DNA from 3 places in the Aminobacter sp. J44 genome. Region 1 is predicted to be linked to each of the others. Evidence: predicted binding sites of a transcription regulator. Region 1 holds the regulator's gene; each other region holds the start of a gene.
What was found. Region 1 encodes LexA, which represses DNA repair genes until DNA is damaged. Its sites were predicted from a motif close to TGTTCNNNNTGTGTTCNG; they were not measured.
Positions count from the first base shown of each region.

Region 2: the regulator LexA is predicted to act here: its motif matches at 7,101-7,118, upstream of L610_RS02825 (YifB family Mg chelatase-like AAA ATPase).
Region 3: the regulator LexA is predicted to act here: its motif matches at 2,568-2,585, upstream of L610_RS04070 (helicase-related protein).

Region 1 covers NZ_VLJG01000023.1:121,344-131,374, reverse strand. The annotation lists gene gltX (glutamate--tRNA ligase) at 1-331, opposite strand, end outside; gene L610_RS10910 (ComEC/Rec2 family competence protein) at 588-2,807, shown strand; gene lexA (transcriptional repressor LexA) at 2,801-3,514, opposite strand; gene L610_RS10900 (SMP-30/gluconolactonase/LRE family protein) at 3,667-4,527, shown strand; gene L610_RS10895 (AI-2E family transporter) at 4,706-5,896, shown strand; gene L610_RS10890 (monovalent cation/H+ antiporter subunit A) at 6,027-8,942, shown strand; gene L610_RS10885 (Na+/H+ antiporter subunit C) at 8,942-9,283, shown strand; gene L610_RS10880 (monovalent cation/H+ antiporter subunit D) at 9,280-10,031, shown strand, end outside.
Region 2 covers NZ_VLJG01000005.1:34,231-44,261, reverse strand. The annotation lists partial or broken gene L610_RS02860 (3-keto-5-aminohexanoate cleavage protein) at 1-133, opposite strand, end outside; gene L610_RS02855 (MFS transporter) at 165-1,385, opposite strand; gene L610_RS02850 (thioredoxin family protein) at 1,502-2,059, opposite strand; gene L610_RS02845 (septal ring lytic transglycosylase RlpA family protein) at 2,272-2,616, shown strand; gene L610_RS02840 (bifunctional diguanylate cyclase/phosphodiesterase) at 2,620-3,972, opposite strand; gene L610_RS02835 (GtrA family protein) at 4,068-5,822, opposite strand; gene gshB (glutathione synthase) at 5,968-6,906, shown strand; gene L610_RS02825 (YifB family Mg chelatase-like AAA ATPase) at 7,202-8,734, shown strand; gene L610_RS02820 (transglutaminase-like cysteine peptidase) at 8,813-9,436, opposite strand; gene L610_RS02815 (polyhydroxyalkanoate depolymerase) at 9,589-10,031, opposite strand, start outside.
Region 3 covers NZ_VLJG01000007.1:67,536-77,566, forward strand. The annotation lists gene L610_RS04055 (acetyl-CoA C-acetyltransferase) at 1-255, shown strand, start outside; gene L610_RS04060 (beta-ketoacyl-ACP reductase) at 371-1,093, shown strand; gene aqpZ (aquaporin Z) at 1,308-1,997, opposite strand; gene L610_RS04070 (helicase-related protein) at 2,708-5,800, shown strand; partial or broken gene L610_RS04075 (RNA-binding S4 domain-containing protein) at 5,801-6,085, shown strand; gene fdxA (ferredoxin FdxA) at 6,214-6,552, shown strand; gene L610_RS04085 (CarD family transcriptional regulator) at 6,938-7,510, shown strand; gene L610_RS04090 (RNA polymerase factor sigma-32) at 7,733-8,590, shown strand; gene L610_RS04095 (M48 family metalloprotease) at 8,602-10,031, opposite strand, start outside.

The DNA.
Region 1 (10,031 bases):
GCATCTCCTCGAGCTCCTGCGGGGTCGCATAACAGTAATACGCCTTGCCCATGCGGACGAGTTCCTCGGCCACCTCGCGGTGACGGTCGGCGCGCTGATACTGCGAGATCGGCTCGCCTTCCCACTCGAGCCCGAGCCACTTCAGACCGTCGAGGATCGCCCGGGTTGCCGCCTCGGTCGAGCGCTCACGGTCGGTATCCTCGATGCGCAGCAGCATGATGCCGCCGGTGTGGTTGGCATAAAGCCAGTTGAAGAGCGCGGTGCGCGCACCACCAATGTGCAGGAAGCCGGTAGGTGAGGGCGCGAAGCGGGTGACAACCTTGTCGGACACGGGATCCATCCATGAGAAAACTGGCCGTTGAACGGCCGATGGTATTTGTCTGGCGCTCATGTAGCATAGCGACCTCATCGTGCAAGCGCCTACGGGGCTGGGAAACGCGGCATGGGCGGGGAGGAGCATGCGGAAATTGACGAGCGCCGCCTGTTCTTCGGCGGGACCGATCTCGCGCGAACCGATGGTGCCCGGAGCCAAATTTTCGGCAGAAGAGGCCGGATAAGCTGGCGCACGCGCCTCGGAAAGGCCCGCGATTGGACGGATATCACAAGAAGCGCGCGCGGCGTTTGAAGCTGAAATTGATCGCGGGACGCCGTTTCTTTGTATTCCGGTCTTTATTGGTGCCGGGGCGCTCACCTATTTCGCCCTGCCGCACGAGCCCACCCTTCTTCCGCTCACTGCGCTCGTCTTCGGCCTCCTGAGTCTCTGTTGGTGGCTGCGCACACACTTCGCCTGGCGTCTGCTGGCCATGTCAGGGCTGCTCGTTGCCAGCGGTGCTGTGAGCGCCAAGATTGAAACGCTTACAGCAGGCACGCGCATCCTCGGCTCGGAGGTAACCACAAGGCTGACCGGCCGCGTGGAGTTGATCGAGCAACAGGCTTCCGGGCGGGTGAGACTGACGCTTCGGGTCCTCGACACCCGGCGGCCCGTGCTGCGCTATGCGCCGGACATCGTACGTGTCACTGCGAGTTCGATGCCGGAAAATGCCGGAATAGGAGAGGTCATCGAAAGCGTCGTCAGGCTTATCTCGCCCTCGGGTCCGGTACGGCCGTACAGCTATGACTTCTCGTTTCAGAGTTACTTTTCGGGCATCGGTGCAATCGGCTTCTTCATGGGCGCTCCCGAGATTGTGGAGGGCGAGAGGCCCGAGCCGGCCCTCTGGATGCGCGGAATGGCGTGGGTCCAAACCCTACGCCAGAAGATGGCCGCGCGGATCACCGAGACGATTGGCGGTCCGGAAGGAGCCATTGCAGCCGCTCTGATCACCGGCATCCGCGCCGGCATTCCGGAGCAGATCAACGAGGCGCTGCGCATCACTGGCCTCTACCACGTCATTTCAATCTCCGGCCTGCACATGGCCCTTGTCGGCGGCACGCTGATGGTCGCACTGCGCAGCGTCTTCGCGCTCGCTCCCAATTTCGCGATGCGGCGGCCGGTGAAGAAATATGCGGCGGTGATCGCTCTGCTAGCCGCCGCCTTCTACCTGCTCATCTCCGGGGCGGATGTCGCGGCGCAGCGCAGCTTCATCATGCTTGCGGTCATGCTGCTGGCGATCGTGTTCGACCGCGCGGCGCTCACCATGCGCAATCTCGCCATCTCGGCGATCATCATCTTGCTGATCTCGCCGCATGAGGTGGCAGGACCTTCCTTCCAGATGTCTTTCGCAGCAACCGCCGCACTCGTCGCGTCTTACGCTGCCTGGACTAGCTACCGCGCTGGACAGGAGCCGCGACGCCGGCGCAGTACGCCGTCCTTTCCGGGACGAATTGTACGGTACTCCTTCGCCGCTGCCATCGCCCTCGCCGCGACATCGATCATCGCCGGGGGTGCGACGGCCCTTTTTAGCGCGTGGCATTTTCAGCAAGTTTCGCCACTCGGCCTGTTCGCCAATCTTGCGGCGATGCCGATCGTGTCGGTGGTGGTGATGCCGATGGCGGTTGCCGCGTCGATCCTGATGCCGCTCGGGCTTGACGCCCTCCCGCTGCTTGCGATGGGCGAGGGGATCGCGGCGGTTATCACGGTCGCGCAGTGGCTCGCGGAGCGTTCGTTCTACGACTCTACCGGTGCAATTCCCGGCGCTTCTGTCCTCTTGTTGGCCGCTGGCCTCGCAATCCTGACGATGTCGCAGACGTCCCTGCGCTGGCTGGCAGCAGCGCCGATCGCCGCAGGCCTGACAGTACTTGTTCTTGTTGACGCCCGACCGGACGTCCTGATCGCCGAGGACGGCAGGCTCGTTGCGATGCGCCTGTCGGACGGGGCTGTTGCCGTCAACCAGTCGCGACCGCGCGGCTTTGCGCTTGAAAATTGGCAGCGCGCGATGCGGGCAACCACGGTAGTGCGGCCGCAAGCCGAAGACAACTCGCTCGAACACGGCTTCATCTGTTCAGGAAAGACCTGCACCGCCCGCCATGAAAACGGAAACACGATTGTCTACACGGCAGATGAGGACGCGGCACGTGATGCGTGCGGGCTGGCGGCGCTGCTCGTGCTCGCCGATGCTACATCGAGCGATCCCTGCGCGGGCTCAGGCACGTTGACGCTCACCACGCGCGATCTGGCGTTATACGGTGCAGCCGAAGTTCGATTTGACGCGCAAGGTCGGGCGCAAATCCGGCACGCCATCAGCATGCCATACCGGCCGTGGCATGATCATCGCCGCTTCTCGCGGGCTGCGCGCGGATTGCCTGAACGAACGACGGCCACACAAGGTGCGGCCGGCGCGAACAGTGAAACTAAGGAAACGGTTCAGTAGCGACGGATGAGGCCGACCAGCCTGCCCTGGACCTTCACTCGGTCCGGCCCAAAAATGCGGGTCTCATAGGCCGGGTTCGCAGCTTCCAGCGCAATCGAGTCGCCCTTCCGGCGGAAACGCTTGAGCGTTGCTTCCTCGTCATCGACGAGGGCGACGACGATGTCGCCTGGGGTTGCCGATGAGGTGTTTCGGATGATCACCGTGTCGCCATCGAAGATGCCGGCCTCGATCATCGAGTCGCCCTTGACTTCGAGCGCATAGTGCTCGCCGCCGCGCAGCATGTCCGGTGGCACGGCAATCGAATGGGTCTGCAGCTGAATCGCGCTGATCGGAACGCCCGCTGCAATGCGACCCATCACCGGAATGGCGATGCCGGATGCGGCATCGTCATTGCTCGGAACCTGCACGCGCGCAGGCTCCGGCGCCTTGCCCAAGCTGCCCTGGATCACGCTCGGCGAGAATTTTTTCGCTGAGTTGAGGCCCGGCGCGATCGAGTCGGGAAGGCGCAGAACCTCGAGGGCGCGCGCCCGGTTAGGTAGGCGGCGGATAAAGCCGCGTTCCTCAAGGGCGGTGATCAGGCGGTGAATGCCCGACTTGGACGCAAGGTCCAGCGCCTCCTTCATTTCATCGAATGAAGGAGGAATGCCCGTCTCCTTCAACCGCTCATGGATGAAGAGAAGCAGTTCGTGTTGCTTGCGCGTAAGCATCGGGCGCCCCTTGGAATCAGAAAAACAAACCCTGAACAAAACACTATATGTTCCATTTGTGTTCCGCAATCATTAATAGGCGCGCGCCCTGCTGCACGAGACGACGAGTTGTGGCACAAGGTGCTTCGATTGAAGTTCCAGGGGAGGGGCTGGTGGAACCAAGAGTCTTTGATGATCGGCTTTGTGCGCTTGGCGAGGGGCCGCTGTGGCATCCGGACAGGGAGCAGCTTTTCTGGGTCGACATCGTCGGCCAGAAGCTGCGGTCGCGGAAGGAGGAGAAGGTCTTCGAGTGGACTTTCGATGTGCCGGTCTCCGCCCTCGGCTGGATCGACCACGACAACCTGCTTGTAGCGGGGGCTGGCGGCCTGATGCGCTTTAATATCGAAAGCGGCTCGCGGGAGACGATCTGCCGGATCGAGCCGGATCGGCCAGATCTGCGCACCAATGACGGTCGGGCAGACCCGAAAGGGGGCTTCTGGATCGGTACGATGGGACGCAGGGCGGAACCGGGCTTAGGCACCATCTACCGCTACTATCGGGGCGAACTGCGAGCCCTCTACACGGGTATTGATATTCCCAACGCCACCTGCTTTTCGCCGGATGGCAAGTTCGCCTGTTTTGCTGATAGCCGGGAGCGCATCATCTGGCGCCAGGCACTGGACCGGGACGGCTGGCCGACGGGCGACCGGACGATTTTCCTCGACCTGCGGCAGGTCGCGACAAGTCCAGATGGAGCCATCTTCGATGCGGATGGCTTCCTCTGGGTGGCGTGTTGGGCGAAATCCTCCGTCGCGCGCTATGCGCCGAACGGACTCGAGGATCTCAGGATCGAGCTTCCGGTGAGCCAGATCACGTGTCCGGCCTTCGGTGGCCCGAACTGGTCCACGCTTTTCGTGACCACTGCGCAGGAAGGTTTATCTGCAGAAGCGCTTGCGAGCCAGCCGCTCGCTGGCGCCGTCTTTGCGGTCGAAACCGGGCTTAGGGGACAGCCTGATCCAAGGGTGATCCTTTAGCGGAAACTGGAGACCGGAGCCTTTGTCATTGATGGTGCCATGAAACCGCTCAAAATGCGGTGGTATGGGGCATTCATTGGTGGCCGAGTCTTGACCCGGTCGGAACGCGGATGCGACACATCAGATTGATGGGCGTCCGCTGCAGATTGGCCTCCATCTGATCAGGCGACGGAAAGCGATGAAAAAGACACTCGAACCGCAGGAACCGCGTTGGCTCGGCTCCGCCACTCCGACGCGGATCGCGCTGGTACCGCCTCTTTCGGCGGCGCGGTGGCTGCTGGTGCTGGTGTTTGCAGCCGGCATCTACTTCTTCCATGGCTTTCTGGTACCAGTCCTGGCGGCCCTGGTGATCGGTTTCGCCAGCTGGCCGGTCTACAGCGACCTGCTGCGCCGTTGCGGCAACAATCGCCCACTAGCGGCTTCGATCGCAATTGCGCTGATCCTTACCTTCCTCGTCGTGCCGGTGGTGCTCGCCATCAGTTACACGATCAAGGAAGTCGGCGTCTGGTTCACCTGGGCGGTGGAGGCAAACCGCACCGGCTCACCGCCGCCTGAATGGATGATCACCCTGCCGGGCGGCATCGGGCCGTGGCTCGACGAGCAGTGGCAGCGCTACATCGGCCATCCGGGCGCGCTGGGCGAACTGGTGCAGATCGTCAGCGGCGCGAATATCGGCTCGATCTACCGCGCCGTGCTTGCTGCCGGCACCGGTCTCTTCGACCTCCTGCTAACGCTGCTCTTCATGCTGATCGCGCTGTTCTTCGTCTACAAGGACGGGGAGAACTTCGTGAAGCAGGTGGACACGCTGGGCGAGCGGATCCTGCCGATGCGCTGGGAGCGCATTTCGCGCGTGGTCCCGGCGACGATCAGCTCGACCGTCATGGGCATGACGCTGATCGCGATCGGCGAGGGCATCGTTCTCGGCACGGCCTACTGGATCGCGGGCGTGCCCTCGCCGGTTACCCTTGGCGTCATCACCGGCGTCATGGCCCTCATCCCCGGCGGTGCGCCGCTCAGCTTCACGCTGGTCTCTCTCTATCTGGTTGCGTCTGGTTCACCCTTTGCCGGCCTTGGCCTGTTCGCCTGGGGTTCGATCGAACTCTTCATCGTCGACAAGACGCTGCGCCCGAAACTCGTGGGCGGGCCGATCAAGCTGCCGTTCCTGCCAACCTTCTTTGGCCTGATCGGTGGCGTGAAGACCATGGGCTTCCTTGGCCTGTTCATCGGGCCGGTGCTGATGGCGTTGCTGGTAGCTATCTGGCGCGAATGGCTGCATGAAATGCAGGCTTCTCCCGCCCCCGTCACGGTGGAAGTGCCGGAGGAAGAGTCCGTCAAGTCTACCCTTGCGGCAGGTTCGGGCGGGGCATGATCTTTGGCGCGGTTGCGCCAAGCCGACGCAGTATCCCAATTTTTCGGCATAAGGGGTTGACTGGGCGGCTGAATCTACGGCTTTTCAAATAATCCGGTCCCCCAACTCCCCTTTTGCCGAATCACGCGGAATGACTGACGCGAACCTGCTACTATTTTTGGTGTTGCTGCCGTTCGCAGGCAGCGTAGCGGCTTCGTTGCTTCCCCGGAACGCGCGCAACGCTGAGGCCTGGTTGTCGGGGCTGGTTTCGCTTGCAGCATTTACGATCACGGCCTTCCTGTACCCTGCAGTCAGGGAAGGCGGCGTGATCCGCCGCGAGGCGCAGTGGCTGCCGGAGCTAGGCGTCAATTTCACCCTGCGCATGGACGGTTTCGGCTGGATGTTTTCGGTGCTGATCACCGGCATTGGCCTGCTCGTCGTCATCTACGCACGCTACTACATGTCGCCGAAGGACCCTGTGCCGCGGTTCTTCTCGTTCTTGCTCGCTTTCATGGGTTCCATGCAGGGCCTGGTTATTGCCGGCAACCTGATCGTGCTGGCGATCTTCTGGGAACTGACCAGCATCGTCTCCTTCCTGCTCATCAGCTACTGGCACCACAACCAGGCGGCGCGTGACGGCGCGCGAATGGCGCTGACGATCACGGGCATTGGTGGACTCGCGCTGCTCGTCGGCCTGATGCTCATCGGCCATATCGTCGGCAGCTACGATCTCGACGTTGTGCTCGCCTCGGGCGACAAGATCCGCGGGCACGAACTCTATTCGACTGCCCTTGTGCTGATCCTGCTCGGGGCACTGACGAAAAGCGCGCAATTCCCTTTTCACTTCTGGTTGCCCAACGCGATGGCGGCGCCGACGCCCGTGTCTGCCTACCTGCACTCGGCAACGATGGTGAAGGCTGGCGTCTTCTTGTTGGCCCGACTATGGCCGGTTCTGTCGGGCACCGATGAGTGGTTTTTCCTTGTCGGTCTGACCGGCATGGCGACGCTGATGCTGGGTGCGTTCTATGCGATCTTCCAGCAAGACCTGAAGGGTCTGCTGGCCTATTCCACCATCAGCCATCTGGGCCTCATCACGACGCTGCTGAGCCTCGGCAGCCCGCTCGCTGCGGTTGCGGCCATCTTCCACATGATCAACCACGCCACCTTCAAGGCGTCGCTGTTCATGGCCGCCGGCATCATCGACCACGAGGCGGGTACACGCGACATGCGCCGGCTGTCCGGCCTGTTTTCATTCCTGCCGATAACGGCAACGCTGGCGATGGTGGCAAGTGCCGCGATGGCGGGCGTGCCGCTTCTGAACGGCTTCCTGTCGAAGGAAATGTTCTTCGCCGAGACGCTGGAGAAGCATCACGGGTCGATCCTCGACGGACTTGCACCCTATGCCGCAACGATCGCAAGCACCTTCGCGGTGACCTATTCGGTGCGGTTCATCCATACCGTTTTCTTTGGGCCAAAGCCCGTCGACCTGCCACATGAGCCGCACGAGCCGCCGCACTGGATGCGTCTGCCGATCGAGCTCCTGGTGCTCATCTGCCTGATTGTCGGCATTGTGCCGAGCATCACCATCGGGCCGTACCTGCACACCGCCGTCGTGGCAGTGCTTGGCAGTGAGACGCCCGACTACAGCCTTGCCGTGTGGCATGGCCTCAATACACCGCTGATCATGAGCGTCATCGCGCTGGTAGGCGGCACGGCGCTCTATCTTGCGCTGCGCCGCTACCTTGCCACCTGCGAAGACGGCACGCCGTTCCTGCGCAACCTCAAGGGCCAGCGCATCTTCGAGCGTATCCTGGTCACCATCTCCTGGCGCTGGGCGCGCTGGATCGAGGCCAATCTGGGCACGCGCCGTCTGCAGCCGCAACTGCGGCTTGTCGTCTTTGCCGCCTTCGTGGCGGGGCTGGTTCCGCTATTCCGGGGCGGGTTCCGTCTGCCGAACGTCAGCTTCGACGGCCTCGACCCGACCTTTGCCGCCTTCTGGGCGGTGGGCATCGTCTGCGCGCTGGGCGCAGCTTATCAGGCCAAGTACCACCGCCTGGCCGCGCTCATCCTGATGGGCGGTGCTGGCATCGTAACCTGCATCACCTTCATCTGGTTCTCCGCGCCGGACCTTGCCGTCACGCAGCTCGTGGTCGAGGTGGTGACGACGGTTCTCATCCTGCTTGGTCTGCGTTGGCTGCCGAAGCGTCTCGAAGAAGTGGATAACTCCGTTCGTCCGATGGACCGCATGCGCCGTCACCGCGACTTCGGCCTTGCCGTCATCTGCGGTGTCGGCATGGCGATACTCGCCTACGCGATGATGAAGCGGCCGGAGACGGATACGATCGCCAATTTCTTCCTGGAGAACGCTTACTCCGAGGGCGGCGGCAAGAACGTCGTCAACGTGATCCTGGTCGACTTCCGTGGCTTCGATACCTTTGGCGAAATCACCGTGCTCGGCATCGTTGCGCTCACCGTTTTCGCCCTGCTTCGCCGCTACCGACCGGCGGCGGACAGCGTTGGCGTTCCGGAGCAGCAGCGCATCCAGAACATGTACGACGACGCGCGCCCGGACCGGGAGATCGGGTCGACTGTCCGCGACTACCTGATGGTGCCCTCCGTGCTGATGCAGTGGATGTTCCCGGTGATCATCCTGCTCGCTGCCTTCCTGTTCCTGCGCGGACACGACCTGCCGGGCGGCGGCTTTGCGGCCGGCGTGACGATGGCAATCGGCTTCCTGCTGCAATATCTCGGCGGCGGTACACGCTGGGTCGAGGATCGCCTGCGTATCCTGCCCGTGCGCTGGATCGCCTTTGGCCTGATGGCGGCCGCCGTCACGGGCTTGGGTGCGTGGCTGTTCGGCATGCCGTTCCTGACCACCTACTTCCAGTACACCGAGATTCCGCTGATCGGTAAGGTGCCGACGGCGAGCGCACTGCTGTTCGACCTCGGCGTGTTCTCTCTTGTTGTCGGCGCCACCGTGCTCATCCTTATTGCGCTGGCTCACCAGTCGGTCCGCAGCTACCGCGTCCGTGCCGTCGAAGCCGCGAAGGCGGAGGAGGACGCCTGATGGAACTCGTCCTCTCGCTCGGCATCGGCGTGCTTGTGGCTTCCGGCGTGTGGCTGCTGCTGCGCCCGCGCACCTACCAGGTCATCATCGGCCTCTCGCTGCTGGGCTACGCCGTCAATCTCTTCATTTTCTCGATGGGACGGCTGAAGTCCAACGCGGCCCCCGTTGTGCCGGGCGCTGAAGTCGACCCGTCGGCTTTTGCTGATCCGATCCCCCAAGCGCTGGTGCTGACGGCGATCGTGATCGGCTTTGCAACAACGGCCCTGTTCCTCGTCGTGCTCCTTGCTGCCCGCGGCTTCACCGGCACCGATCATGTTGACGGCAGGGAGCCCGAAAGATGATCCCTGCACCCGAACACCTTGTCATCCTGCCGATCGTGCTGCCGCTAGTGGCTGGCGCGCTGCTGCTGTTCTTCAACGACCAGGAGCGCGTGCTGAAGGCAACGATCACGATCGGCACGGCGGTGGCACTGCTCATTGTCGCGATCCTGCTGCTGCGGATCGCGCATGCAGATGGCAGGCCCGGTGACGGGCGCGTCGTCGTCTACCTGCTCGGCAACTGGCCGCCTCCGTTCGCAATCGTGCTGGTGCTGGACCGCCTCGCGGCGATGATGCTGGCGCTGACTGCCGTCCTCGCCATTCCGGCGCTCGTCTTTTCGATCGTGCGCTGGCAGAAGGCCGGTCCGAATTATCACACGCTGTTCCTGTTCCTGCTGATGGGCCTCAATGGCTCGTTCCTGACGGGCGATCTGTTCAACCTCTTCGTCTTCTTCGAGGTGATGCTCGCCGCGTCCTACGGGCTCGTGTTGCACAGCTCAGGCTCGCTGCGAGTGAGGGCTGGTCTGCACTACATCGCGATCAATCTGGCGGCGTCGCTGCTGTTTCTGATCGGCGTTGCCATGATCTACGGCGTCACCGGTACGCTGAACATGGCCGACCTCGCGCTCCGGATCCCCAAGGTCGCGCCCGAAAGCATGATGATGCTTGAGGCGGGTGCGGGCATTCTTGGCATCGCCTTCCTGATCAAGGCAGGCATGTGGCCATTGTCCTTCTGGCTGCCGACTACCTACACCGCTGCGCCGGCGCCGGT
Region 2 (10,031 bases), on a different contig from region 1:
TCGCCGCCCCTGCTTCCAGCGCTTCGGCGGCGTCGCGCGCGATTTCTGATGCAGTCATCGGCAGTCGCGGGTGATCGGCCTTGGTGCGGCGCGCTCCGTTGGGCGCAACGGCGATGGCAAAGGGCTTCGTCATCGGGACGTTCCTGTATTTCTGTTTGGTAACTTCAGGCGGTGGCGGCGCGAGGCAGGCGCGTGCGCCACAGGATCAACAGCATGATCGCGATGTTGAGCACGTTCCAGCCAATGCCATTGAGGAAGGCTGCGGCATACGAGCCGGTGACGTCGTAGATCCAGCCAGACATCCAGCCGCCGACCGCCATGCCGACGATGGTGGCGAGGATCACCAGACCAACGCGCTGACCAGCCTCGTGCGCCGGCAGATATTCGCGAATGATGATCGCATAGGCCGGAACGATGCCGCCCTGCGACAGGCCAAACACCAGCGAAACGATGTAGAGCGAGGCAAGCCCGTCGAATGGGATGTAAGCGGTGAGCGCCAGGCACTGCAGCACCGAGCCGATCAGCAGCGTCTTCACGCCGCCGATGTAGTCGGCGAGGAAGCCTGAGGCGAGGCGGCTGAACACGCCACCGACCAGCATCAGCGCCAGCATCTCAGCGCCGCGCGCGACGCCGAAGCCGAGGTCGACGCAGTAGGCAACGATGTGCACCTGCGGCATTGCCATAGCCATGCAGCAGCCGATGCCGGCAATCGCCAGCAGGAGCTGCAGCGCGCGCGGCGAGAGGTCGATCTGCCGTGGCGGTGCAACCTGAGGGGTGCCAGCCGGGGCGCCGACATGCGGCGCGCGCCGGCGCAGCATCAGGGCAAGCGGCAGCATGCCGACGAGGCAGGCAATGCCGATGACCGCATAGGTGAAGCGCCATCCCTCGCTGGTTATTGTCATCTGCATCAGGATCGGCCAGATGGCGCCGCCAAAATAGTTGCCGCTGGCGGCCGCCGCGACGGCAACGCCGCGGCGCTTGTCGAACCAGTGCGAAAGGTCGGCCATCAGTGGGCCGAAGGTCGCGGCAGCACCAAAGCCAACCAGCGCCTGCAGAATGGCAAACAGCCAGATGGAGGTGACGACCGCAGCAGCGATGTAGCCAAGGAACAGCGCTGCGGTTGCCAGCAGCAGCGGCACGACAATGCCGGCACGGTCGGCGAAGCGGCCAAGCCAGACATTGCCGATCGCGAAACCCACCATCGTCATCGTGTAGGGCAGCGAAGCCGAGGCGCGGTCGACGGCAAATTCCGCCTGCACTTCCGGCAGCACCACGACGACGGACCACATGCCGACGCTGCCGATGGTGCCGATCAGGATCGACAGGATGAGTCTAAGCCAGGCGTAGCGGCCGTCGATGTCCGGGTGGCGGGATGACTGAGGCATGAGGTTTCCTGTCGCAGCCTTAAACTGCTTCACAAATTTTCTGCTTTGATTAGGGCCCATCAATCCTGAGCTCGACAGCGCCACAGAAGGCTATCGACCGCGCCAGAAGGGAAGCGCTATTGCGGGTTCTTCCATTTGATGGAACAGCCGATCGAAGGGATTTGCTCCGCCGGGCCCTTGCCCGTGCGGGCGATTTCGATCATCGCCTCGACGAGGTCGCGCCTGAGATCCGCCGGCGCGTCGCGATGGCGTGAGGCATCCAGCCGTCCGCGATACTGCAGCCGCATGTCGGCGTCGAAGCCGAAGATGTCGGGCGTGCAAACCGCCCCGTAGGCGCGGGCGACCGACTGGTCTTCGTCGTAGAGGTAGGGGAAGCGCATGCGGTGTTCGCGTGCGAACAACTTCATGTTTTCAAAGGAATCTTCCGGGTAGGCGGTCGCATCGTTCGAGTTGATGGCGACGAAGCCGACGCCGTGTGCGTCGAGAAATGCAGCGTCCGCGACCATGCGTTCGATCTGCCCCTTCACATAGGGGCAGTGGTTGCAGATGAAGGCGATGACGAGACCGCCCGGACCGCAGTGGGCGGAAAGCTGGTGATCGTTACCGTCGACGCCGGGCAGGATTGCGTCGATCCCTTTCCAGCCGATGTTGCCGGCTTCTGCCGTCACTGCCATCTCGTCCTCCCTCCGGATGAAGTCGGACGCATCTTAGAGAAAAACGCGCGGCTGCGAACCTCTCCGCGGCGGGAAATCCCCGGCATGCAACCGGGCATTGCACGGCCGCAATGTAACATTGTGACTCGATAATTGTCCGGCAGGGTCCGATCCCTGCCTGATTCCCTTTCTACGCGCGGGTCCAGGTTCAACAATCAGGAGCACCCCGGCGCATGAAGGCATCAAAGGCCGTTACCCTCGCAGCAGCATTTCTCTCTCTCTCGGTGGTTCAAGCCGCGGCCCAATGTGGTGGTGCATCCTGGTATGCGCTCGGGTCCAAGACGGCTTCCGGCGAACGCATGAACCCCTCCGCCATGACGGCGGCGCACCGCTCTCTCCCCTTCGGATCAAAAATCAAGGTCACCAACCAGCGCAACGGCAAGTCGGTCGTGGTGCGGGTCAACGATCGCGGCCCGTTCATCAGCGGCCGGGTGATCGATCTGTCGAAGGCAGCCGCGGCGGAACTCGGGTTCATCCGGGCCGGGCACACGAAGATCTGCCTGCAGAAGGTCGGCTAGGGGTCAGACCGCAATACGGGAACGTTTCTTGACGCCATAGACTTCGTGAAGGAAGGCCATGGTGAGTTCCGAGTTGTTCGGTTTTCCGAACAGGTAGCCCTGCCCGCCGGTGCATCCGAATTCCGTCAGCCGCGCAGCCTGGGCATCGGTCTCGATGCCTTCGGCCACTACGTTCATGCCGAGCCCCTCGCACATGGCAAGAATGGCGCGGATGATGTGCTCCGACGGCTTGTCCTCGAGGATCGACGAGACGAAGGCGCGGTCGATCTTCAGCTTGTCGAACTGGAAGTCGCGCAGGCGTCCGAGCGAGGACTGACCGGTGCCGAAATCGTCGAGCGAGATGCGCATGCCGACGCCGCGCAATTCGCTGATGATCTTCTCGGCGGAGCTCGCGTCGGTCATCAGGCCGGTCTCGGTGATCTCGATCTCGAGCCGGCGCGGGTCGAACTGGTTGCGGGCGAGCATCGACAGCACCTGGTAGGCGGTGTTCTGGTCGACCAGCTGCGAGGGCGACAGGTTGAACGACAGGAATAGCTCGTCAGGCCACTGATTGGCGGCGCGCGTCGCCTTCTCCAGGAGCAGCTGGCTCAGCGATCCGATGATGCCGCGCTCCTCGGCAATCGGGATGAATACGTCCGGCGGCACGAAGCCGAGGTCGCGATCGGTCCAGCGTGCAAGTGCCTCGAAGCCGATGACGCGGCGGCTGCGCAGATCGACGATCGGCTGGAAGAACGGCTCGACCTCGCCGGCGGAAACGGCGCGGCGCAACGCCTGCTCGATGCGGGTGATGCGCTTGGCGGCTTCTTCCATCTCACGGGTGTAGACCACCACCTTGCCGCGCCCGGAGCGCTTGGCGTGGTAGAGAGCAGTTTCCGCCTTCGAGACCAGCGTCTCGGTGTTTTCATCGCACGAGAACAGCAGAGAGCAGCCGGCGGAGGCGGAGAGCCGCGCGGTGCGGTTGCCGACGTCATAGGGAGCCGACAGGATCTCGATCAGCATGTTGGTGCGCTCGACTACCGCTTCCTCGCTGAACACCATCGGAAACAGGAAGGCGAACTCGTCCGCGCCCACGCGCGAGACCGTCGAGTGCGGGTCCATCGCCGCGCGCAGGCGCATCGCGACCTGCTGCAGGATGTCGTCGCCCGCCTTGCGGCCGAACAGGTCGTTGATCGGCTTGAAGCCGTCGAGGTCGAGGATGCCGATCGCAAACGGCGCCGGATCGTCGGCGCGCTCGACGATGAGGCGGTCGATCTTGTCGAAGAACCGCCGCAGATTGCCAAGACCCGTCAGCGGATCGGTGAAGGCAAGATCTGTACCCTCCGAAGCAACTGGTCCTATGGCAAACGGGTTCGGCATTGTCTCCCCTGACGCTAGGTACGTTTGGTTTTCCCCAGTAAGACCCTCTCACAAAAGTGTTTAGGAAGCGTATCGTTGCCGCAGATTTCCCTTTATTACCTGTCGCTTACATGAACCTGCCATATCAGCAGGGGTCCCGTTGCGGCAGTTTGGAGCCAGTCGGGAACCTGCCCGCCCGCAAGGCGCGCAACGAGCCCCTCAGGCGCCCATTTCACGAGCGCATTCGTCTCCGGATTGCCGGGGCAGAGCGCGACGTAGTCAACGCCCGTTTTCAGCGCCAGCTCCGCTGCTTCGTCAGCCTTCGCCATCATCAGGTCGAGATTGGCGACATTGCCCTGCTGGTTGCGATGATAGGGGCCTGCAAGTACCCGGTGCGGAGTGTTGGCAAGCACCGATGAACCGAGATTGGAGATGACGGCGATGGTTCCCGGCGGCAGCGCGGCAGCGGCCGCATAGTCGGCATGGGCATAGCATTCCGACGCGGTTTCCCCGGCGGCCGCTTCTTCTTCCGACAGAAACGGCATCGCGACCAGCTGCCAGACGAGGTTCGCCGAGACGATCCACGACAGCGCCATTGCGAACTGCGCCATTGGCGTCTTGTCCCGCTCGGCGCGGGCGCGCGCTTTGCCGATCCACGCGGCCAGCGCGATGGTTGCGAGGGGCACCGAGAAGGTCGAGCCTCGCACCTGCCAGATGCTGACCGCAAACGCCATTGCGAGGAATGCTGCGACGATCATCGCCTCGCGCCGCTTCTCAGCCCGCAGGATCATCGCGGCAAGCACCAGAATTCCAAGCAAGGGCGTCACATAGACGGTCAGCAGCTTTGCCGGTTCGTCGTGCAGCAGCGCGATGAACGACTGCGCCTCGACCACAGATCCCAGCCAGAATTCCTTCAGGCGCGGATCGAGATCGGCATAGGGCTCGCCAAGGCACTGCGGAAATCCAATGACGAGGATCGCGCCGCAAATGGCGCCCAGCGCTGCCAGCGCAATAAGCCGGCCAATCCACCGCGACTGCAGTGCCGGCACAGAGGCAATGGCCGCGAGTCCCGCCCCGCCAAGGACGCCCAGCAGCGCCTGCGGCAGCGAGAAGGCGTCGCATGCTGCGGCGAAATAGGACTGCGGGGCGATGGTGGCGAAGAAGACGGCGGCGCAGGCAGCTGCAAAGCCCGCCCCGAAACGTCGGGCAATCCGTGCGCCGCTTTCTCCATCAAACAGGAACCATACCGCCGCGATGACGCAGGCCGCGGCCGCGTAAGGTGCGGCCTCCATGCCGACCGCGAGCATTCCCGCCGCACAGATTCCTGCCCATGCCGGGCGCTTGCCGTCGATCAGGCAGGCGATCGCGGCAAGGGTCAGCACCAGCTGAACGTTGTGATGGTCGAGCGCGCCGGGCCGGAACACGCCAACGAAATAGAGCGAAAGCCCGCCGAGGATGAAGCCAGGCAGGATCGCAGCTTCCCCGCCGAGCGCGCGGGCGGCACGAAAAATCAGGTAGAGCGAAGCCGCGAACAGGAGGCTCGGCCAGATGATGAGCGCCACCGTTTCGCCGAACAAGGCGACCAGCAGCGCAATCGGCGCGTCGACCAGCCGCGACCAGTGCATCGCAAAGCCGCTCTCGAGCCCCATCCGGTACTGCGTCGGGTCATACCAGCCTTGTCCGCCAAGCAGGTCGCGGACCTGCACCAGCCGCAGCACGCTGTCATTGTCGCCGCCGCTGTCAGCCAGCGAGGGAAATCCGCGTGCTGTATGGAAGGCTAGCATCGCGGCTGTGCCGGCAAGCGCCATCGCGGCATGGCCGAGGGCATTCGAGCGGGAATTCCCGCCTGCACAGACATTGGCAATATCCATACTGCTCCCCCACCTTTCCCGCTGCGAAGCCTAGCCCGCACCGCTTCAGAAAGGGTAAAGCCGCCGCCCGCCGTTTCCCGCCGGTCTAGGCAAGAGCGCCGCAAGCATCTAAATGCGGAGAACGTCAGGAACACGGGAAGGTCACATGTCGCTCAAGGTCGCGGTCCAGATGGACCACATCTCTACGGTCAACATCGCCGGGGATACCTCGTTCGCGCTGTCCCTTGAGGCGCAGCGCCGTGGCCACAAGCTCTATCACTACACGCCTGACCGCCTGACCATGCAGGACGGCCGCGTCTTCGCCCGCATCGAGGAGATGGAAGTCCGCGACGTGAAGGGCGACCACTACACGCTCGGCGAGCCGGTCCGCACTGACCTCTCCGAGATGGACGTGATCCTGCTGCGCCAGGACCCGCCCTTCGACATGAACTACATCACCACCACCCACATGCTGGAGCGCATTCACCCGAAGACGCTTGTGGTCAATGACCCGGCCTGGGTGCGCAACAGCCCGGAGAAGATCTTCGTCACTGAGTTCCCCGACCTGATGCCGGAGACGCTGATCACCAAGGATCCGCGCGAGGTCATGGAGTTCCGCGAAAAGTACGGCGACATCATCGTCAAGCCGCTCTACGGCAATGGCGGCGCCGGCATCTTCCATCTGCCGGAGGCCGACCGGAATCTCTCGTCGCTGCTCGAGATGTTCGGCCAGATCTTCCGCGAGCCGTTCATCGTCCAGCGCTACCTCAAGGACGTGCGCAAGGGCGACAAGCGCATCATCCTGATCGACGGCGAGCCGGTCGGCGCCATCAACCGCGTCCCGGCCGAGCATGATGCGCGTTCCAACATGCACGCCGGCGGCCGCGCCGAGCCGACCGAACTCACCGAGCGCGAGCGCGAGATCTGCGACCGCATCGGCCCGTCGCTGCGCGAGCGCGGCTTCATCCTCGTCGGCATCGACGTGATCGGCGACTACATGACCGAAATCAACGTCACCTCGCCGACCGGCGTGCGCGAAGTGAAGCGCTTCGGCGGCGCCGACATCGCGGCTCTCTTCTGGGATGCGGTCGAAGCCAAGCGCTGATCTTTTCTCTTCCGCGCAGGCGCGCCGCAAGGCGTCGCCCGCCGCCGTTCTTCCGCATCTCCCGCGCTGACCAGTAGAAATGCTGGAGACGTTGCTGTTCCTAGAAGCAACGCATCAATAGGCGCGGCCAAATTTCCGAATGCATCAGGAACAAACGTTCCGGAACTGCAACCTTTTGCAACCTTCAAGCAAATTGTTCTGCAAATGTTCTTGTAAATTGGTTGTGCTTGTGCTTCTCTGAAGGCGTAAGGTTCCGTTCGGGGACACGCCGCCATGCGGCGGGGCAGGGGGCAGCATGATCGCACGCGTCACCACTGTCGCCTTCGAGGGCATCGAGGCCATTCCGGTCGATGTCCAGGTCATGGTCGCGCCCGGCAAGGTGGGCATGCAGATCGTCGGCCTCGCTGACAAGGCGGTGGCCGAAAGCCGCGAGCGGGTGCAGGCGGCGCTCCATGCCTCCGGCCTTGCCATGCCGGCCAAGCGCGTGACCGTGAACCTTGCGCCTGCCGATCTGCCGAAGGAAGGCAGTCATTATGACCTCCCGATTGCACTCGGCCTGATGGCTGCGCTCGGCGCGATCCCCCCGGATGCGCTGGCCGACTATGTCGTTGTCGGAGAACTCGCACTCGACGGCACCACCGCCCCGGTCGCCGGCGCTCTGCCTGCCGCGGTGGGCGCCAATGCGCTCGGCAAGGGGCTGATCTGCCCGCATGCCGTCGGTGCGGAGGCCGCATGGGCCGGCGCCGACATCGACATCCTCGCCCCGCGCAGCCTGATCGCGCTTGCCAACCACTTTCGCGGCCTGCAGGCGCTCTCGCGCCCCGAGCCCGCGATCCAGCCGCCGGCATCGAACCTGCCCGACCTTGCCGACATCAAGGGGCAGGAGAGCGCCCGCCGCGCGCTGGAGATTGCGGCCGCTGGCGCGCACAATCTTCTGATGGTCGGCCCTCCCGGTTCCGGCAAGTCCATGCTGGCTCAGCGGCTGCCGTCGATACTGCCGGCGCTGTCACCGCGCGAACTTCTGGACGTGTCGATGATTGCTTCAATGGCGGGCGCCATTCCAGGCGGGCGGCTGTCGGACCGCAGGCCGTTCCGTGCGCCGCATCATTCCGCGACCATGGCAGCCCTTGTCGGCGGCGGCATGCGGGTGCGTCCCGGCGAGGCCTCGCTTGCCCATCACGGGGTTCTCTTCCTCGACGAACTGCCGGAATTTTCGCCGCAGACGCTCGATGCGCTGCGCCAGCCGCTCGAGAGCGGCGAGTGCGTTGTCGCGCGCGCCAATGGCTGCGTCAGCTACCCGGCAAAGTTCCAGCTCGTCGCGGCGATGAACCCGTGCCGATGCGGCATGGCGGGCGAGCCCGGCCATCGCTGCGCGCGTGGCGACCGCTGCCGGGCCGATTATCAGGCGCGGCTGTCCGGCCCGCTGCTCGACCGTATCGACCTCAGGATTGAGGTGCCGGCGGTGACCGCCAGCGACCTCATCGCTCCGGGCCGCGCGGAATCAAGCGCGGTGGTTGCCCAGCGCGTCGCCCGCGCCCGTGAATTGCAGGCTGCGCGCTACCAGGCGCTGGGCATCAGGGATGTTACGGTCAATGCGCATTGCCCGACGGGACTGATTGAGGAGATCGTCAAGCTCGACCAGCCGGGATCAGCGCTGCTGCGCGATGCCAGCGACAAGCTCGGCCTTTCCGCCCGCGCCTACCATCGTGTGCTGAAGGTCGCGCGCACCATTGCCGATCTCGACGGCGCAGACAGCGTCGGCCGTATCCATCTGGCAGAAGCGATTTCCTATCGCATGGCGGGCGAGCGCATGCGCCAGGCTGCGTGAGGGGGAGACAGGGTACTCGCGACCGTTAGCGGGCAGCTCGAAGCCGCTCCGCCCGCGGGCAGAGGAAATGCGGAATGCTCAGTCCACCGAGCCGACCAGCATGTTCTGGTCGTCGTAGATCGTCACCCAGCGGCCGGTATGATTGGCGGCCTGCCGCTTGAGGAACTGGTAGCCCGTCTCGTTCCAGGCGCGCAGCTCGTCATTGAGGTTGTCGAGGATGAAGTCGCCGCGGTTGGTGCGAACCGTCAGCACTGCATGCCCCTCGCCGTCCGGCTTGCGCAGCACGGTGATCAGCAGGTTGGACAGCGAAATGCCGAGCGCGTTGAGCTGGCGACGCTTCTCGAGGACATAGTCCTCGCAGTCGCCGACGGACTGCTCCGGATACGCCCAGTATTCGTCCTGGCCGTAGACGTCATAGTCGCTCATCGGCTTCACAGCCGCGTTGACCGCCTTGTTGACTTCGCTGATCTGGTTCCACAGGGCGTCGGTGACGATCACCGGGCCGCTGTCGCGCGGACGGATCGAGCATTCGGAAGCGAAGCGCTTGCAGAATTCGTAGTGGCCAATCGGCTGGGAGGTGAGGCCGCCGGTGATCATCGCGCCGGCGCCGGACGCCTGCGTCGTCGATCCTGTCGCTGCTGCGATGAGCAGGAGAGAAGCCGTGAAAATCCCCGGCTGCCACCTGCGAAGCGTGGCCCACATACGCCCTAACCCCAAGATCACTGCGTGTTTTAGTCGTTAATGAACTGTTAACGACTGAACGGGGCGGAAGTCAATGAACGGAAGGGCTGGATTGAGCTTATGGTTACTGAAGCCACGTTACTGTTGCGCAAGGCACACAGTGGCATTCGCCATCAGCTACCTTTAGCGGGACGCTTGCGGCTTGTCGACGTCGTTGAGGTCGCACCTTGCGTCTGAGCGGCCATGAAGTCGACGATGCGAGGCACGATTTGCGAGCGGAAGCGCGAGCCGTTGAACACGCCGTAGTGGCCGACCTGCGGCTGCACATAGTGCGCGCGCTTTTCCTGCGGAATGTTGATGCAGAGGTCGTGCGCGGCCTGCGTCTGCCCGAGCCCGGAAATGTCGTCGTTCTCGCCTTCGACGGTGAAGAGCGCGACGTTGCGGACGGCGGTGAGGTCGACCTTCTCGCCCCGGTGCATCATCTGGCCCTTGGGCAGGTCATGGCGGACGAAAACAGTGTCCACTGTCTGAAGATAGAATTCTGCCGTCAGGTCCATCACGGCGAGATACTCGTCGTAGAACTCGCGGTGCTTCTCCGCCGAGTCGCCGTCGTTCT
Region 3 (10,031 bases), on a different contig from region 1:
CTCGATCTCGTCGAGGCCAATGAGGCCTTTGCCGCGCAGGCTTGCGCGGTCAACAAGGAATTGGGCTGGAACCCCGACATCGTGAACGTCAATGGCGGCGCAATCGCGATTGGTCACCCGATCGGTGCATCGGGCGCACGCATCTTCAACACGCTGGTGTACGAGATGAAGCGTCGCTCGGCGAAGAAGGGCTTGGCCACCCTCTGCATCGGCGGCGGCATGGGCGTCGCCATGTGCGTTGAGGCGATGAACTAGTTTTCCTGATCACCAATTTGAGGCAGATACGCGCGGCCGGACGCCAGGGGCAGACAGAACAAGGGGAACCTCCTGTCGGCCCGTCCGTGCGATCAGAGAAGGGGGGACAGCCCTTATGACAAGAACTGCACTCGTGACCGGCGGGTCGCGCGGTATTGGCGCTGCAATCTGCGTGGCGCTGAAGAACGCCGGATACAAGGTTGCCGCTAACTACGCCGGCAACGACGAGGCCGCGCGCAAGTTCAACGAGGAGACGGGCATCCCTGTCTACAAGTGGTCGGTTGCCGACTACGAGGCCTGTGCGGAAGGCGTGAAGCAGGTCGAGGCCGACCTTGGGCCAGTAGACGTGCTGGTAAACAACGCTGGCATTACCCGCGATGCCATGTTCCACAAGCTGACGCCGCAGCAATGGCGCGAAGTGGTCGACACCAACCTCAACGGCATCTTCAACATGAGCCACCAGGTGTGGCCGGGGATGCGCGAGCGCAAGTTCGGACGCATCATCACGATCTCGTCGATCAATGGCCAGAAGGGCCAGGTCGGCCAGGCGAACTATGCCGCCGCCAAGGCAGGCGAGATCGGCTTCACCAAGGCGCTGGCGCTGGAAGGCGCGCGCTTCGGCGTCACCGTCAACGTGATCTGCCCGGGCTACATCGCGACCGAGATGGTGATGGCGGTGCCGGAGAAGGTGCGGGAGTCGATCATTGCCCAGATACCCGTCGGCCGTCTCGGCGAGCCTGAAGAGGTCGCGCGCTCGGTGCTGTTCCTCGCCTCCGACGAGGCGGGCTTCATCACCGGCTCGACGCTGTCGGCGAATGGCGGGCAGTACATGGCCTGAGCTTGAGGCTGAGAGCGGAAACGGAACGGCCCCTTTTCGGGGCCGTCAGACTGCTGACAAAGTTCCGCGAGCCTTCAAATCAGGCTTGTTGATTCCGATCCGTTCTCACTTTGAATCTGAGACGTTCCGTGAATCTCGGGCTCCGGAAAGGTGCGTCGAGGGTTTGTCAACAAACTGACGGCCCCTTTTCGGGGCCGTTTTTATCGGTGCGTCACTATTCGTCGGTAAGCAGCGCCTTGTAGACGACACCCGCAATCGCAGCGCCGACGATTGGCGCGACCCAGAACAGCCAGAGCTGAGCGAGCGCTGGCCCCTCGGCAAAGAGGGCGACGCCGGTGGAGCGCGCCGGATTGACCGAGGTGTTGGTCACCGGGATCGAGATCAGGTGTATCAGGGTCAGCGCAAGGCCGATTGCGATTGGTGCAAAACCGGCCGGGACGCGCCCGCTGGTCGAACCCAGAATGATCAGCAGGAAGAAGAAGGTCAGCAATACTTCAGTAATCAGCGCCGAAGTCATCGAATAGCCGCCGGGCGACGCCTCGCCATAGCCGTTCGAGGCGAAGCCGCCGACCGAAGTGAAATCGGCCTTGCCACTGACGATCAGGTAGAGCGCTGCGCCAGCAAGTACCGCACCCACCAATTGCGCGATGACATATGGAATGAGGTCTTTACCGTCGAAGCGGCCGGCGACCAGCAGGCCAACGGATACCGCCGGGTTGAAGTGGCCGCCCGAGATGCCACCCGCTGCATAAGCCATCGTGAGGACGGTCAGTCCGAAGGCGAGCGCTACGCCTGAGAAACCGATACCAAGTTCCGGAAAAGCCGCGGCGAAAATCGCGGAGCCGCAACCACCAAACACCAGCCAGAAAGTGCCGAAGAACTCGGCCACAAGGCGCCTTGTCATGAAAATCCCTCCTAAGACGCACGAGCCCCCACGCTGGAAGATGTGCGCCCAAGCTTCGGCGGTTGACAATCCGACTGGTTGCAGTCGGCGAGCCACTGCAGGGAAAACTTGCGGGAATTTCCGCTCAACTGGCGGAAATTGTTAACGCGAGCGCGAAAAAGTCTGTGCGATTCGCTGTGCGTAACCTGTGGATTAGTTGTGGGGAGGTTGGGGATAATACCAGATGTTGTGGAGAACAAACCGGGAAACTGGGCGCGGCAGTGATTCGTCGCTGATTCGTTCCGGCTTTGGCCTGAATGTTAACAGGGATGAGCGGTGCGGCCGCAACAGGTAAATTTCACGTAAATGAAACCCTAATGAATTCTTAAAGTTGAAGGGCGGAGGGGAAGGCCTTGTTGGTGCCTGCAAAGGGCGAAGGTTGGCGTCGTTAACGATTCCAGCCGCTCCCTGCGGTTGTTCCCTGCGCGGTCGCACGAATGCGCATGCATATGGTGGTTAATATCGCCAAGGATCTACATATAGCGGTGAACGCAACGGGAACGACGCCGAGTCAGCGATTCGTCGCTGATTCGTTCCAGACTCGTTCCGTTGATTAACAGCGGTAGTTTCCGCCGCCCTTTTTGCTACAAAACACTGCGGTATCTTCCGCTTGTGGGGTGGGGTGTGCTAACGGAGGCATCCGCCGCGCCGAGGAGAGCGAACCCCGCATTATGAGCCTCCAGAAAAGACACGACGCTCCGCTCGTCCTATCCGGCCGGGACGTGACCGCCGTGCTCGGTCCGACCAACACCGGCAAGACGCATCTGGCTATCGAGCGCATGGTGGCGCATTCGAGCGGCATCATCGGCCTGCCGCTGCGCCTGCTCGCGCGCGAGGTCTATACCCGGGTTGTCGAAAAGGTGGGTGCCGCCAACGTCGCCCTCATCACCGGCGAGGAAAAGATCGTCCCGCAGGGTGCGCGCTATTCGGTCTGCACCGTGGAGGCGATGCCGCGCGAGGCGGACGTCGCTTTCGTCGCGATCGACGAGGTGCAGCTCGCCGCCGACTTTGAGCGCGGCCACATCTTCACCGACCGCCTGCTGCATTTGCGTGGGCGCGAGGAGACTCTGCTGCTTGGTGCCGCCACCATGCGCGGCATTCTCGAAATGCTCCTGCGCGGTATTTCGGTCATCACCCGCCCGCGCATGTCGCACCTTGCCTATGCGGGGCAGAAGAAGCTCACCCGCCTGCCTCGCCGCTCGGCCATCGTGGCCTTCTCGGCTGACGAGGTCTACGGCATCGCCGAGCTGGTACGCCGTCAGCGCGGTGGCGCGGCGGTGGTGCTGGGCGCGCTGAGCCCGCGCACCCGCAATGCGCAGGTCGAGCTCTACCAGTCCGGCGACGTCGACTATCTGGTCGCGACCGACGCGATCGGCATGGGTCTCAATCTCGACCTCGACCATGTCGCCTTTGCCCAGAACCGCAAGTTCGACGGCCACCAGTACCGCGAGCTGACGGCAGCCGAGATCGGCCAGATTGCTGGCCGCGCCGGCCGTCACGTTCGCGACGGCACCTTTGGCGTCACCGGCCAGGTCGATCCGTTCCCGGATGAGCTCGTCGAGCGGATCGAGTCGCACACCTTCGATCCGGTGAAGGTGTTGCAGTGGCGCTCGGCAGCGTTCGATTTCTCAAGTCTTGATGCGCTTCGCCGCTCGATCGACGTGACGCCGCCGGTCGAAGGGCTGACGCGCGCGCTTCCGGCTGTTGACCAGCGGGCGCTCGAGCATCTGGCGCAGGATGAGGCCGTCCGCCGCCTTGCCACGACGCCCAAGCGGGTCGAACTTCTTTGGGAAGCATGCGCTCTGCCCGACTACCGGCGTATTGCTCCGGCACAACATGCCGACATAATTGGCAGTATCTATTTTGATCTGGCCCGGAAAGGCCATGTCGATGAAGATTACATGGCCGAACAGGTGCGACGGGCCGATACGACAGAAGGCGATATCGACACGCTGTCGCACCGGATTGCGCAGATTCGTACCTGGACCTTCGTTTCACACCGCCCTGGCTGGCTTGCCGATCCGGCACACTGGCAAGAAAAAACACGCGAGATAGAGGACAGGTTGTCCGATGCGCTTCACGAGCGATTGACGAAACGCTTTGTAGATCGCAGGACTTCCGTGCTCATGAGGCGCCTGAGAGAAAATGCAATGCTTGAAGCTGAAATAAATCCGTCCGGCGACGTTACTGTCGAGGGGCATCATGTTGGCTCCCTTCAGGGCTTCCGTTTTACGGTTGACCAGACAGCGGCGGGCGAAGACGCAAAGGCGATGAAGGCGGCTGCGCAGAAGGCGCTGGCTGCCGAGTTCGAGGCGCGTGCCGAACGGTTCGCCAACGCCCCGAATGGCGACTTCGCGCTTGCTTCGGACGGGCTGCTGCGCTGGATCGGTGCTCCGATCGCGACTCTGGTTGCTGGCGATGATCCGCTTGCACCGCGCGTAATCCTGCTCGCCGACGAGCAGCTGACGGGCCCGGCTCGCGAAAAGGTCGTGGCGCGTGCCGAGCGCTTCGTGCGCTTCCAGATCGAGACGCTGCTCAAGCCGCTGTTCGACCTCAAGGCTGCCGACCAGCTGACGGGCATTGCGCGCGGCATCGCGTTCCGCCTCGTCGAGAATTTCGGCCTGATCAATCGCCGCGAGATCTCTAACGACGTCAAGTCGCTCGATCAGGAAGCTCGCGCGGCGCTGCGCCGCCTCGGCGTGCGCTTCGGCGCTTTCCACATCTTCACCCCGGCGCTGATCAAGCCGGCTCCGGCGGGTCTGCTGACGCTGCTCTGGGCACTGGTCAATGACGGCAAGGAAAAGCCGGGCTTCGGCGACGTCGTCACCGCCCTTGCCTCTGGCCGCACCTCGATCGTGGTCGATCCGTCCTTCGAGCCGATGTTCTATAGCCTTGCCGGCTACCGCGTCCTTGGCCGCCGTGCGGTGCGCGTCGACATCCTCGAGCGCCTTGCCGACCTGATCCGCCCGGCGCTTGCCTGGCGTGCCGGCTCCGGCCAGCGTCCGGACGGCGCCTTCGACGGGGCGTCGTTCTACGTAACGCCCGCGATGATGTCGATTCTCGGCGCCACTTCCGAGGACATGGAAGAGACGCTGAAGGGCCTCGGCTATCGCGCTGAAGCGAAGCCCGCAGCGGAAGTCGCTGCGAAGCTTGCGGAGCTTGACGCTGCTGCCGAGGCCAAGGCTGCTGCCGAGCAGCCGGCTGAGGCACCTGCTGAAGCCGCCGTCGAGGTTGAGGCTGGCGAAGCGCCCGCTGCAGACGCAACTGCTGACGATGCCGCTCCGGAAGCCGCAAGCGAGGCGCAGGAAGCTGCTCCTGAGGCTCCCGCCGCCGAGGCCGCACCGGTTGAGGCCGCTGCGGAGGGAGCTCCTGCTGCCGAAGCTGCTGCTGCAGAGCCTGCCGAAGAGCCGAAGCCGATCCTGCTGTGGCGTCCGGCCCGCTTCGAGGGCCGCCAGCAGCGCCAGAACCGCAACCAGCACGGTCGCGGCCAGCGCCGCGACGGCGAGCGCCAGGAAGGCGGCGAGGGCAGGGGCGAGCGCCCGGCTCGCGGCAAGTTCCAGGGCAAGCCTGGCGAGCAGCGTGGTGAGGGCAAGCAGCAGCGCCGCGAAGGCGGCCGTGGGGACCGCCGCGAGGGCGGTAAGCCGCAGTTAGCCGACAAGCAGGCACGTCCGCAGAAGCCGCGCGAGGAGCGCCCGGTCAAGCTCGATCCGGATTCTCCGTTCGCCAAGCTCGCGGCCCTGCGCGAGCAGCTGACCAAGAAGTAGATGAACGGCGTCGAGCGGCAACGCATCGACAAGTGGCTGTTCTTCGCGCGCGCGGTAAAATCCCGCTCGCTAGCAGCAAAACTGGTTCAGGCGGGGTATGTCCGCCTGAACCGCGAAAAGATCGACCAGGCCGCGCAACTGGTGAAGACCGGCGACGTGCTGACGATGAAGCTGGAACGCGGCGTGGTCGTCTGGCGGGTGCTTTTGCCCGGCAAGCGGCGCGGCCCAGCCGAAGAAGCGCGTACCCTCTACGAAGACCTGACGACGCGCGAGGAACCACCAGCCTGAGGGGCGATGCGCAAATGCATTCCTGCATTGCGCACTTGCGCGGATTGGTCACCCTTGCGCACATCCGGCGAAGGGTTTACCTCACCGCCGGACCCTAGCAGACTGAAAGCCGGGCGGAGCCACTCATGACCTATGTCGTCACAGACAACTGCATCCGATGCAAATACACCGACTGTGTGGAAGTATGCCCGGTCGATTGCTTCTATGAAGGCGAGAACATGCTCGTCATTCATCCGGACGAGTGCATCGATTGCGGCGTTTGCGAACCGGAGTGCCCTGCAGACGCTATCAAGCCGGATACCGAGCCCGGCCTCGACAAGTGGCTGCAGATTAATGCCGAATATGCGGCAAAATGGCCCAACATCACGGCGAAGAAGGACGAGCTTCCGGAAGCCAAGGAATTTGACGGCGTGCCGGACAAGTTCGACCAGTACTTCTCGTCCGAGCCCGGCTCAGGTGACTGAAATACGTGGATTTTTGGGGCTTCCTTACGCAAGGTAAGGTTGTGCCATCCGACCTGCGATTGATTCGCCCTATAGCGCGAAATGCGGCAACGCAAGTTCGCGCATGCGGCAAATTGTTGAATCTCGCGACTTTTTATGTTACATATCTAGCAACATGCCGATGACAAATTGTCGATTCATGGCGCTAGCGCTTTAATCTCGAAAGGCTGCAACTCATCCGAACCAGGGCGACCTGGGTCGGGCCGGTTCTTTGACCTTGCCCGACACAAAGGCTTCCTTCGGATGACGCGGCCTTTTTGTCATGCGTGGCAGTTGGCTGGCCGGCTTGTCGGCCGCGAATCCACGCGCTCTCGATAGCGCGTGATAAAGAAGGAGTACAGGGCGTATGGCAACCCAGCAGAAGAAAACCGCGACTAAGCACGGCTTCAAGACCGGGGAATTCATCGTATACCCGGCTCACGGCGTCGGTCAGATCACTGCCATCGAAGAGCAGGAAGTCGCGGGACACAAGCTGGAACTCTTCGTCATCGACTTTCAGAAGGACAAGATGCGCTTGAAGGTGCCGGTGGCCAAGGCCGCCACGATCGGCATGCGCAAGCTCTCCGAGACCGACTACGTCGACCGCGCGCTCAAGGTTGTTCAGGGACGTGCCCGCGTGAAGCGCACCATGTGGTCGCGCCGCGCCCAAGAGTATGACGCGAAGATCAATTCGGGCGACCTCATCTCGATCTCCGAGGTTGTCCGCGACCTGTACCGCGCCGAAAACCAGCCCGAGCAGTCCTATTCCGAACGCCAGCTCTACGAGGCTGCCCTTGACCGCATGGCGCGCGAGATCGCTGCCGTGAACAAGATGTCGGACACCGAGGCTATCCGCCTGATCGAGCTCAATCTCGCCAAGGGCCCGCGCCGCGGCGCGAAGGCGGACAACGAGGAGTCCGAGCAGGAAGAAGCCGCATAAGCTTTCCAAAGCTTCAAGTACTTCCAAAAGACCCGGTCGCTCACGGCCGGGTCTTTTCTTTTGCTCCTGCTGCGCCACCTTTGGAACTTATGGACCGGGATCTGCGTATTTACTGACGCAGCATCCGGCCACCCCTCATGCTGCACTGGCCGATCTCCCGATCGGTCCCATTTCCTGTGCGCGAGCTTTCCCCCCGCTCGCCCGCGACGAATGGAGCGCGACATGGACGATTCCGCACGCCGCAGCATGGTTCGCGAGGCCATGAAGGCCCCCTATCTCGAACGCGAGCAGGAACACGAGCTGGCCCTGCGCTGGCGCCAGGGTGACCAGAACGCCATGCATCAGATCGCCACCGCGCACATGCGGCTGGTCATCTCCATGGCTGGGAAGTTCCGCCACTTCGGGCTACCGACTGCAGACCTGATCCAAGAAGGCCATGTCGGCCTCCTGGAGGCAGCCTCCCGATTCGAACCAGACCGGCAGGTCCGCTTCTCGACCTACGCCACCTGGTGGATCCGTGCCTCGATGCAGGACTTCATCCTGCGCAACTGGTCGATCGTGCGCGGCGGCACATCATCGGCGCAGAAGGCGCTCTTCTTCAATCTCCGACGCCTGCGGGCTCGGCTCGCGCAGGACAATCGCGAGCTGACCGGCGAGGCGCTTTATCGCGAACTCGCAGAAGCGCTCGGTGTGCCGGTGAGCGACGTCGAGACGATGGACGCGCGGCTGTCTGGCTCCGACACCTCGCTGAATGTGCAGGTGGGTTCGGAAGGTGAGGGCACGGCAGAGCGCCAGGATTTTCTGGTCTGCGATAAGCCGCTACCGGATGAGGTTGTTGGCGATACGATCGACACCGAGCGACGGCTCCAGTGGCTGCAGCGGGCGCTGAAGACGCTCAACCCGCGCGAGTTGCAGATCATCCGCGAACGCCGGCTGCGTGACGAAGGAGCTACACTCGAGTCGCTCGGCACGACGCTTGGGATTTCCAAGGAGCGTGTGCGGCAGATTGAGGGTCGCGCCATCGAAAAGTTGCGGTTTGCCCTGAGCCACAACGAGCCGCGCAACCGCAACGCTGCCTAGGCAGCGCTTCGCTACCTGTCCGTGATGATCTTCACCTTGCCGCCGGCTGAAACGGTGGCGCTTTCGCTCATCCCGTTGATCAGGCGGAACATGTCGATCTTGCGATCGACGCCTTCCATGCGAGCCGCGAGCGTTGCCACCGTATCGCCCGGGCGGACCGTCACGATCCTCACCCGCAGCGGGTTGAGCGACTGGCGCTCGGCGGCGCTGAGTACGCGGAAGCTGTTGCTGACGGCGCTTGCCGTTGACTCCAGCCGGGTGCTGGCGGCCGGGGCAGCCGTCAGGAGGCGGTAGACCTCGCCCTCGGCTCGGATCACTGTCACGTCGAACTGCCAGCCCTCGGCGCGCGCGCGGGCGGAGACGGCTTCGTTGCCGTTGATCGAGCGCTTGCGGATACTGCTTGGATCGAGCCCTGCAACCCAGCCGGACTGGATGTAATCGGTAAGCGGCACGCGCCGGTCGATCGACACGCCGTCGAAGCGGATGGCGATGTCGCCGGGGCCGGCCGCCGTTACCGCTGCCGCCGAATTGTCGATGACGAAGCCTTCTGGTACCGAGAATGAGATGCCCAGTTTCGGATGCAGGAAGGTGCGGCCGCGCACGAACCCTTCCTGCGGCGTGTCGCCGAAGAGCATGCCGTCGATGCCGGCAAGGAAGGAGTCGCGGTCGCGGTTGCCGGTTCCGGGCGGCGCATACTGGCGAGCATGGCGAAGCGCCAGTTCAATGCGCTGCGGCGCGGTCGGGTGACTTGCAAGGAAGTCGAGACCCTGGTCCTCCTGGCCGGTTACGCTGCGCGAGGCGCTATAAGCGGCCATGGACTGCAGGAAGCGGGCTGCGGCGAACGGATCGTAACCGGCGCGAGCGATGGAGCGGATGCCAACGGCGTCGGCCTCGAGTTCCTGATTGCGCGAGAATTGGGCAAGGCGCAGCTTGCCGCGCACCAGCGCCACGCGTGCAGCCGGGTCACCGCCAAGCACTTCCGTGGCAACCTTGGTCGCCAGGACCTCCTCGGCCTCACGCTGCTGGCGCTGGACACCGTGATTTGCGGTCACGTGCGCCATCTCGTGCGCAAGCACCGCCGCGAGCTCAGCCGAGTCGTTCGCGAGCGCGAGCAGGCCGCGTGTCACATACAGATAGCCGCCGGGCAGCGCGAAGGCGTTGATGTTCGGCGAGTTGAGAATAGTGATCTGGTAGGTCTGGTTCGGGTTTTCCGGATCGAGCGTCAGCGAACCGACGACGCGCGCGACCATGCGCTCCAGCTTCGGGTCAGAATATTCGCCGCCATAGGTGGCAAGGATGCGCGGATGCTGCTCGCGCGCCAGCGCCGTCAGGCGGTCGCCGCGGGTGACCGTGTCTACCGTGACAGGGTTGGCTGACGGCTTGAAGGCACTTTCGTCGCCGCTCAGAACCTGGCAGCCAGTCATGCTGACGCCAAGCGCAA